Regions from separate parts of the Paraburkholderia sp. FW306-2-2C-D06C genome, predicted to be linked through region 3. Evidence: predicted binding sites of a transcription regulator. Region 3 holds the regulator's gene; each other region holds the start of a gene.
What was found. The regulator FNR, encoded in region 3, switches genes on or off when oxygen is low (the NO sensors DNR and NnrR bind a similar motif). The targets are predictions, from matches to a motif close to TTGATNNNNATCAA.
Positions count from the first base shown of each region.

Region 1: a site for FNR is predicted at 1,254-1,267, ahead of AC3WLT_RS22165 (hemerythrin domain-containing protein). Genes of this name have one in related genera too.
Region 2: a site for FNR is predicted at 2,040-2,053, ahead of AC3WLT_RS10250 (hemerythrin domain-containing protein). Genes of this name have one in related genera too.

Region 1 covers NZ_JBYSWU010000030.1:40,831-44,105, forward strand. The annotation lists gene AC3WLT_RS22155 (universal stress protein) at 1-386, opposite strand, end outside; partial or broken gene AC3WLT_RS22160 (universal stress protein) at 415-543, opposite strand; gene AC3WLT_RS22165 (hemerythrin domain-containing protein) at 1,552-1,989, shown strand; gene AC3WLT_RS22170 (hypothetical protein) at 2,113-2,460, shown strand; gene AC3WLT_RS22175 (choline sulfate utilization transcriptional regulator) at 2,607-3,275, opposite strand, start outside.
Region 2 covers NZ_JBYSWU010000010.1:117,699-120,973, reverse strand. The annotation lists gene AC3WLT_RS10265 (MFS transporter) at 1-664, opposite strand, end outside; gene AC3WLT_RS10260 (hypothetical protein) at 668-805, opposite strand; gene AC3WLT_RS10255 (hypothetical protein) at 979-1,452, opposite strand; gene AC3WLT_RS10250 (hemerythrin domain-containing protein) at 2,065-2,649, shown strand; gene AC3WLT_RS10245 (hypothetical protein) at 2,854-3,054, shown strand; gene AC3WLT_RS10240 (NAD-binding protein) at 3,170-3,275, shown strand, end outside.
Region 3 covers NZ_JBYSWU010000038.1:25,634-28,908, reverse strand. The annotation lists gene AC3WLT_RS25075 (FadR/GntR family transcriptional regulator) at 1-149, opposite strand, end outside; gene AC3WLT_RS25070 (universal stress protein) at 443-925, shown strand; gene fnr (fumarate/nitrate reduction transcriptional regulator Fnr) at 1,116-1,892, shown strand; gene AC3WLT_RS25060 (SUMF1/EgtB/PvdO family nonheme iron enzyme) at 2,023-3,275, shown strand, end outside.

The sequences.
Region 1 (3,275 bases), on a different contig from region 3:
CTGCCCAGCACGAGCCGCGGGAAGCCGCGCCGGCCATGCGTACCCATCACGACGACGTCGGCTTTCAACTCGTTCGCCGCACGCAGGATGCAGTGCGCAATGTCGTCGGCCGCCGGATCGACTTCGATGATTCGTGACGAACCCCGCACGCCCTCACGCCTCATGCGCGCGACGGCGTCGCCGAGCACGTGGGTGCCTTCCTGGAGGAAGGCATCGCGAATGTACGTCGGGTCGTACCCCGGCGCATCGTAGGACATCAGCGGCACGTCGACGACATAGAGCGGCTGCAACTGCGCGCCGGACTCGCGCGCCAGTTGCAATGCGGCGTCGAACGCGCGAGCAGACGTTTCACTGCCGTCCACGGCAACCAGAATCTGCTGATACATGGAGAGCTCTCCTGAGTGGGGCATGCGTTCATCGATGCGACATCAGGACCGGCACGGTCATCGACTTGAGGATCGAGCGTGTCGCTCCGCCCATCACCAGTTCATGCCAGCGGGCATGGCCGTATGCGCCCATCACGAGCAGATCGGCTCCGGTATCCGACACCTGCGCCTGGCGAGCCACAGTGCGAGCTTGAGCCGGGAATGCACGTGCTGGCTCGTATCAAGATGGACAACGATGGTCTTGTAGCTCATTGCAGTCGCTCCAGATGTCGGTGAATAGCACACGAGCGCATGTTTTGAGTCTATAGACCAGATAGTCGTCGCCGTTGATTCAGATCAACGGCGTAGTGGCGCGACGCCTCAGCGGGTTGCCGCGAGTGGGAGCCGGTGAGCGGCCGTGACGCACATTCCATTGGGGTCCGCGACAGGGGCACGTTAGCGCCAGGAAATGCGTTGCGCTCGGGTATTGATGCAACTCAATTGCGCTGACGGATCTCGACTTATCCTGTCATTCGGTATGATTTCGGGATGAAGCGAAGGAGCGGCTTGATGGAGCGAATCGGCTGACGTCATCGGCATCGCTGGCTGGCCAGATTGGCTCAGGGAATATCCCTGAGCCTACTGTTCGCCACTGCCATTACATGGGCAGGAGCCGTCAGACGGGCCAAGTCGATACCGACGGTATTTAAACTGCTTCATAACTTCCTTTTCTGCACAGATTGATGGCTGACACGCAGGAGCGATGGGTCTATATCGGAAAAGGGGCTCGGTGTGATGGCGGCGACCTTGCCAGGCGTCGCGCTTTCACAACATGGGTGGGATCGTGGGTATCCCCGTAGTTTCAAACGAGTACGCGCTGCGCATCCATTGATCTTCATCAAGGCCGTGAGGTCAGCGCGCTGTCATTTCAAGCCGAGGATGACTAACATCCAATATATGGGCGCAGCTTCTCGCGCTTGCCGCCAATGTGTGCCAGCAAATCGATTCGCCACTTCATTTCATGTACTGGCGCGGAGTTTGATATGCAGTCGCCGGAACCGCATAGTGCGATAACCGTCATCCTTCGTGAACACGAGCAGCTGTCGACCGTGATAGAGGGCATGCGGCGCTTTGTGCGTCTGCTGGCAGCAGGTACGCCTGCTCCGGGACTTGTTGTGTTACGGGCATGCTTTATTACATCCGCGAGTATCCTCAGCAGGTGCATCATCCTAAGGAGGATCATTACCTGTTCAGGCCGTTGCGGGATCGGACAGATGAATTTGACTATGTCCTTGCGGAACTGGAATCCCAGCACGCTCGAGGTGACGTGAAGTTGATAAATATCGAGCGTGCGCTGACCCGGTATGAATTGAAGGGTGCCCCCGCACTTCGGGAGCTGCGAGCCATGGTGGATGAGTATGGCGAGTTCTATGCAGACCACCGGTGTATGGAAGAGACGTTGATTTTGCCGGCCGCCAGACGTCTGCTGACAAAGGAAGATTGGGTGGAGATCGACGCCGCCTTTGGAGCAAATCGTGACCCGTTCGACGGGGTCAAACTTGAAGACGATCTCGGCAAATTATTCTCAATGATCGTCAAAACGATTCCGGAAACGGAAAGTTAGCAGTTCGGTTGCGCCTTTCGATGGGCGGCCGATCACGCGATGCAAACGCGGATCAGCAGGATCTGTGGCCGAGCAATCGAGCAAAGAGTTTTGTGAGTACTAAAAGCCGGCGCAGGAGGGAATATGCAAGCTGTTCGTCACTTTCACCTGGAACTGCGGCACGCAAGCGTGCCGACCTATGTTGCCAGCTACCTCTTTCCGATCCTGTTGCTGGCGTATGAGGTGTATAGGGTGGGCAGGTGGATCTTCGATTATGGGATGAACTTCGCGAACTTCAGGTTCATGGGTTACGAGTTTCTGCTGATGCTTGTGTTCGTTGCGCTCCAGGTCGTCTTTGAAGGGATTTTCCTGATTGGTGCCTGGATGAGCCGGGATCACGATTTCGAACATCGGGTCGCGAATCTCCTGGCCGGCCTCGGCTGTTCGCTGGTCGTCATCGGTTTCGACCTGGCGTTGCAGTACGCGCTGTAGCGCGAGTTCTGCGGGGCCGGCTACGTCCGCGTTTAGACGGCTTGTAAGTACAATCACCCCAATACCCCATCATCGAAGTAGAGCAAATCAGCGATGCGCACGGATAGAAGCTAACCGCCGTCGCGCTGGAATGGGAGCGTCAGCGGCTATTCGGCATCGAGCCCGCACTCGCCCAGCAGCCATTGGCGGAATGCGTTGATCGCGGGTGTGGGCGCGCGCTGCGTGACGAGCAGATAGCCGCGGTCGGTGACGACCGGCGTATCGAACAGTTCGACGAGCTGCCCAGTCGCGACGAGTTCGTCGACTAAAGGCGCCCACCCGAGCGCGACACCCTGACCCATGATTGCCGCATGCGCCACCAGCGTAAAGCTGTTGAACGTGATGCCGCGATGCGCGGCCGGCGCGTCGAGACCCTGCGCGGCGAACCAGTCGGCCCACGACAGCCAGCGTGCAGGATTGGTCGGTTCGAGGCGCAGCAGCGGCAGCATCGTCAGATCGGACGGCGAGCGCAACTGCGGATGCGCGGCGAGAAACGCCGGACTGCACACCGGTATAACGCGCTCCGGAAACAGTTTGACCGCGCCGCGGGCGGTCCAGTCCGAATCTTCGTCGCCGAAAGCGATCGCAATGTCCGCCTGATTGTGCGATGGATCGAACACGTTCTGCGACGTGATGATCTTGACGTCGGCGTCCGGCATCAGCGCCTTGAATTGCGACAGGCGCGGCATCAGCCAATAGGTTGCGAAGCCGAAGTCGGTGGAGAGCGTCAACGTTTGCGGAGTGCGCCGCGCGCGGATGTCGGCCGTGGCGAGGCG
Region 2 (3,275 bases), on a different contig from region 3:
AGATCTCCCCCTGGCTAAGGCGTTCCCCGTTCGCAGCAGCCTGATGCATGCGCAGTTCCTGCGCGACGTAATGCCGGGTCTCCCGAATGCTCAGCGCAGACAATAGAAGACCGGCCACGACATAGCCGACGCCGAGATAGAAGGGTTCCGGCCGGAGCCCGAAACGCGCGGCCATCCAGCCGGTTGCCAGGGCGCTGCCGGCAACAGCGACGTAGCCGGAGAATTCGTTGAGCCCCATTGCCAGCCCGCGCTGCTTCGGCCCCACCAGGTCGATTTTCATGATCACCGTGGTGGACCACGTCAACCCCTGGCTGATGCCCAGCAGCACGTTGGCGGCGACGACCCAATCCCACGCCGGAGCCCACATCAACACGAACGGCACCGGGATGGCGATCAACCACCCTGCCACCAGTATGTGCTTGCGACCGAAGCGGTCGGACAGACGTCCCGCCAGATAGTTGGTCAGTGCCTTGGTGACGCCGAAGACGACGATAAAGGACAGGATCGCCGCCTTCGCCGCAATGTGAAAATCGTGTTCCGCGATGGCCGGCAGGATGCTGCGCTCCAGCCCGACCATGGCGCCGACAAACGCATTGACGATGACCAGCAGCGAGAACTGGCCGAGATTCTCACGCAGCCCGAGATGGATCGATGCGGTGTCCACGCCTCAAGCCTCCGCGCCCAGATTGGCTCGCGCGCGAACTTCGTTGTGCTCCCGCTTCGCGAGCGCATTGGCGAGGCGCAATGCGTTGTAGGTCAGCTCGCTACCGTAGGGCGGGCCGTTCAGGATGAAGAGTGCTTTCATGGCTGATGCTCCGTCTGATAAAACAAAACGGTTTGCTGCCCGAGGACACGAAGGTTCGGTCCCCGAAGTGCCACAACAAACTAATCGGGCAAGGCCGACGTTTCAACAATGGCGCTCGCAAGCTCTGCAGCGCCAGCTCGGAGAACGCTCACGCACGAAGACTCGCGCCGATCTCATGCAGCGCCGGTCACCGGATCTCTATCGCGCGATGACGTGACATGCTGCTTGGCCGCTTCGTTGCTGTGGGACAACGCACGCAGCGCAAGGGAGAGCGCCAGTTGCGTCTCATGAGCGACTGCGCCACGGTCTTGATCGAAGTGCCTGGCGGCGCTGCGCAGATGCAGCGCCGCCTGCTCGTGCAGCTCCGCCGCCATTGCGTGATGCTGGGCCGCGGTCGTGCTGCTTTCGGCGGAACCCGGAGGTGGGGGCACTACCAGCGGCGCACTGGCGTTGTGTTTGGCGGCGTCGTTCGTCCGGTCGATGGCGTGCAACGCATGACCGTGCGCCATCATCGCCTGATGTGCGGCGTGGGCGAAGTCTTTGCCCGCCTCGAAATGCCGCGACGCCTCGCGGTGGAAGCGCCCTGCCTGCTCGTGATGCGACGCTGCGGCTTCGAGGTGTCCCTTTTTACTGTGCTTAGTGTTCATGGCTGCTCCAGACGAGTCACATGATTGATTGTTCGCGCGTCCGGCGGCGGCGGATTGATCTAACTCAACCGCGGATAGCATGCCCGGACGAGCGCCACCGAACGCGGTGTGTGGTGGCGCACGGGGCTGTTGCCATAACAGATCAGTTCCGCGTGGACTTTGCGCTGCAACACAAACGGCCGATCAATTCCCGAGTCGAGCGCGCCACCACTCAGGCTAGAGCTGGCGCCTGCACGATGGCCGCTCGTTGCCATTCTCCGGTAATGCGTCGAACCAATTGGAGACGTGGCTGAAGCCGTCAAGGGGGCCGGCGCCGCAGGCAATTCCGACCAGGCGAGCGCAGTTGTATGGGTCGACTGCGAGCGCCTGGTTTTTTGATAGCGGCCATTCGCTGCGACTAGGGTAGCAGTTCCTTGAGTGACTGTTCCAGCAGGATCTCCGCGCACTGATGCCGCAGTGGATTGACCTGTATCAGTCCTTCTCGGGTTGCAACCAGTAGCATTTCAATTGCACTGATCGCGCTGGGCGCTGTCGACCGCGCTACAAGGAATGCATTTGCGCTTTGGTCCAGACGGTCTATCGTGTACTTGATCCATTTCAATGGAGCACGCCATGGCCGACCCACTTGCCGTATGGCACACCGAGCACATTAATTTCGCCCGGCTACTCGACATTCTGGAAGAACAGGTAGCTGAGCTCCGCCGGGGCGAGAACCCGAATTACGCTCTCATCGGCGATATCCTTTACTACATGCGGAATTTTTCCGATCGCGTTCATCATCCGCGGGAGGATGTTGCGTACGCGCGGCTTGCTGAACGGGATCCCGGGACTCAAATGGTGGTGAACCGCCTTCTGCAGGAGCATCGCGTGATCGCCACGGCCGGCGATGAACTCCTGATTCGCATCAATGAAGCCGCGGGAGATGTTGTAATCCCGCGCACGGCTCTGGAGGCGGCCACGGCGACGTATCTTGTGTATTATCGTCAGCACATTTCCACTGAGGAGCGAGACCTGATGCCTCGCGCTGCGCAGGTGCTGACAGAACAGGACTGGGCTGCAGTCGATGCGGCCGTACCGGCTAGCCCCGATCCGCTTTTCGGAGACAATCTGCTGGAGCGCTTCGAGGCGCTTCGCAGGCAGATCGCTCTAGACGCGCAGGTGTCAAAGGACCTGGCCCAGCCACCGGACGCTCATTGATTGACGCCGGCCACAGGGTGCTGTTCACGCGCATCAGCGATGCAACAGCATCGGGCCCACCCGTCCGTGGAATAATGTTCTGGCGCAGGCCGTCGACTTGGAAGCTGTTGCGAAATCAGTTAAACCAGGGTTTTTGGCATCTCGTCATACGGAAGTATCGTACCCGTCGCGCAGGATCTGGATGGTTATCGCCGCATCCATGCCGTGATGGATGCGGCGGGATCGCCCAGCGATCTTTCCGAAGAGTTTTCGCGTCAACGGATGCACGATGCGGGCGTGGTGCTCACCGCCACCAACACGCTCATGGCGGAAATCGCGCAGGACTGGTCCACCCCGGCCGGACAACAGCTGATCACGTTGCTGTTCACCGATGTCTTCCCGGCCCTTGGCGCCGGCATCGCTTAAACCCGAAACCCCATCCTGTTGACTGAAGCGCATGACGCTTCAGTCAACAGTTCCGCTCATGTCTTCCGGGTCATGAACTTCACGGGTAACGAAACTCCATGAACGCTCGCACTCGATGAGTACCACACACCCGCAGATCGTTATCGTCGGCGGTTCTCTGGCCGGGCTCACGCTAGCGCTGGCTTGTGCAACAAGAGACGTGCCCGTTCGCGTTGTTGAGC
Region 3 (3,275 bases):
CGTATGGTCGGCCGCGAAGTTTCGAAGCGCTCGGCCAGCGCATGCTCGGTAGGCAGCCGGTCGCCTTCCTTGTACTCGCCTTCGAGAATGCGATTCAGGATGTCGCCGTAAATCTTGTCGGGCAGGCCTGTCGTTTTGCGCTCGTTCATCAGCGATGCTGAGCCAGCTTGTCTGAGTAGGCTTTGATTGTAAGGCAAACCGGAGCCTATCCATGAGTTCATGGAGGTGCGCCAAGCCGATGCGCAGGCCGGAAATGCTTACTGCACGCCGCTTGTCGCGCAATCCATCCAGGCAACACAATTTGACAAGTGTTTGATTTACATCCTGACCCGAGTGCGTCTTTTTCAGCGATCATTTAACCTCGCATCGGTAATAAATCGTCAATGGACGCGGTCATGCGGATTGCCCGCGACCCCCGAATCCTTTCAGACACGGAATTGATATGTACACACGTATCCTCGTAGCGGTCGACGGCAGCAACACCTCGCGCCGCGCGTTCGAGGCGGCATTGGCGCTCGCCAAATCCACAGGCGCTGTTCTGCGACCGTTCTATGTCGTCGAAAATACGCCCATGTATTTCGAAGCACCCGGCTACGATCCTTCGATTCTTCGCAACCGCCTGGTCGAGGAAGGCAAGGAACTCGGCACGGAATTCGCGCAGGCCATGCGCGACCAGGGCGTCAAAGGGGAACTTGAAGTGGGCGAAGCATCGTCGCTCGACGACGTCTCGTCGGTGGTGCTGAAGGCCGCCGCCGCTTTCAACGCCGATCTGCTGGTCATGGGCACACACGGCCGGCGCGGGTTTCAGCGCCTGATCCTCGGCAGCGTCGCCGAACGCTGCGTGCGCCACGCCAGCTTGCCTGTGCTATTGATCCCCTCCGCCGCGGGCAAAAGCAGCGAAGCCGGCGCTCATCCCGATGCATAGCAGTACATAACCACAAGTGGAAACCACAAGCGGAAACTACAAGCGGAAACTACAAGCGGAATTTACAAGCGGAAGCGCGAGCGTGACGTCGCTCAAGCAGCCTCGCTGCGCGAACGCGTCATTTTGCCGCTAAACGTGGGCCGTACGCGGTGGGACAATCAGTCATTACCTCGACAAATGGCTGCAGAACATGCTTACTCCTACCGCTGTTACCGCCAGTTCCGCTGTTACTTCATCCGCGCGTAGCGGCCGCCGTGCTTCGCCGCTGCGGGCTAGCGGGAGAAGCGCCGCGCGTTGTTCGAGTTGTTCGATGCGTCAGCTCTGCATGCCGCAAGGCTTGTCGTCCGACGAACTGCCGAAACTCGAAGCGTTGATCTGCACTGCACGCTCCGTGCAGCGCGGCGAAGCGCTGTACCGCAGCGGCGACCGGTTCGACAACCTTTACGCCGTGCGTTCCGGTTCGATGAAGACCGTCATGGCGCACCGTGACGGCCGGGAACACGTTACCGGCCTGCGCCTCGCCGGCGAAGCGCTCGGCCTCGACGGCATCAGTGAAGACGTGCACGCATGCAGCGCCCTGGCGCTCGAGGACAGCACCGTTTGCATCGTCCCCTACACCGCGCTCAAAACGTTGTGCCGCGAAATCAGCTCGATGCAGGAACGTCTGCACAAACTGATGGGCGAACAGATCGTCCGCGAGGCTGCGCAAATGATGGTGCTCGGCTCGTTGTCGGCAGACGAACGCGTCGCGGCATTCCTGCTCGACGTGTCGGAGCGCAACGCGCAACGCGGCTATTCATCTGCGGAATTCAATCTGCGCATGACGCGCGAAGATATGGGCAGTTACCTCGGTATGACGCTCGAAACCGTCAGCCGCACCCTGTCAAGATTTCAAAAGCGCGGCCTGATCGACACGCAAGGCAAGCACATCCGCATCGTCGATCTCGAAGGCCTGCGGCAAGTTTAAGCCAGACGCGCTGGACCTGGCCCGCGCCGCCACGTCCCCGCCCATCGCCTTTTAGCGCGCATTCGCCTTGGCATGGCTCCTGCGAGCGGGTACAGTCTTGAGTCCGTCCCCCGCAAGGAGACCCGGCGAAATGAATCGCGACCCCGCCCCGCATCACCCGCTCGTTCAGCGTCTGATCGACGCGCGTCACGTCACTGACGCACTGTTCGCCATCGTCAAACCCGAATTTCTGTATGAACGGCCGATCCGCGAGCGCCACCGGATCGTGTTTTACATCGGCCATCTGGAAGCTTTCGACCGTAATCTGCTCGATCAGCGTCTGTGCGACCTGCCCGCCTTCGATCCGCACCTCGACCAGCTCTTTGCGTTCGGCATCGATCCCGTCGACGGCGGGTTCCCCGCCGACCAGCCTGGCGATTGGCCGTCGCTCGAAGTCGTACGCGGCTATGGGTTGCACGCTCGTGAGCAGATCGACCGGGAGCTCGCCGCATTGGGCGATTCGGCTCGCCTCGGCCACGATGGCGCGCAGGCCGGCGCGGCCGAGCAGTTGCTGAATGTCGCGATCGAGCATCGGCTGATGCATGCCGAAACGCTCGCGTACATGCTGCATCAGTTGCCGCTTGCACAAAAGGTCACGGGCTCACGCGATGTGATGCCAACGCGCGTCGGACGCGGCGCGATTGCCGAGTCGATGGTCAGCGTGCCGGCCGGATCGACGGTGCTCGGCATGGCGCGCGAAAGTGGCCGCTTCGGCTGGGACAACGAGTTCGGCGAGTTGCTCGTCGATGTGCCCGCCTTCGAAATCGACCGCCATATGGTGACGAACGGCGCGTTTTGCCAGTTCATCGAGGCGGGCGGCTATCGGGAGCCGAAGTGGTGGTCGGAAAAAGATTGGGCATGGAAGGAAGCCGAGCGGATCGAACATCCCGCCTGCTGGTCGCAGCGCGAAGAAAACCGCGAGGACGGCGCATGGATGTTGCGCACGATGTTCGACGAAGTGCACCTGCCGCTCGATTGGCCCGTGTACGTCAGTCACGCCGAAGCCAGCGCCTACGCGCGCTGGGCCGGCAAGACGCTTCCCACCGAAGCGCAATGGCAACGCGCGGCCCACGGCGCGCCGCATGCCGCGTCGGGAAATTTCGATTTCCGCAGTTGGGACCCGCAGCCGGTCGACGCGCATCCGGATAACGTCAGCGCGTTCGGCGTCGAAAGTCAGTTCGGCAATGGCTGGGAATGGACCTCGACGGTATTCGACGCACTCCCAGGCTTCGAGGCGTTTCCGTTTTATCCCGGCTATTCCGCCAACTTCTTCGACGGACAACATTACGTGCTCAAAGGCGGTTCGGCGCGCACCGCGCAATGCATGTTGCGGCCGGCTTTCCG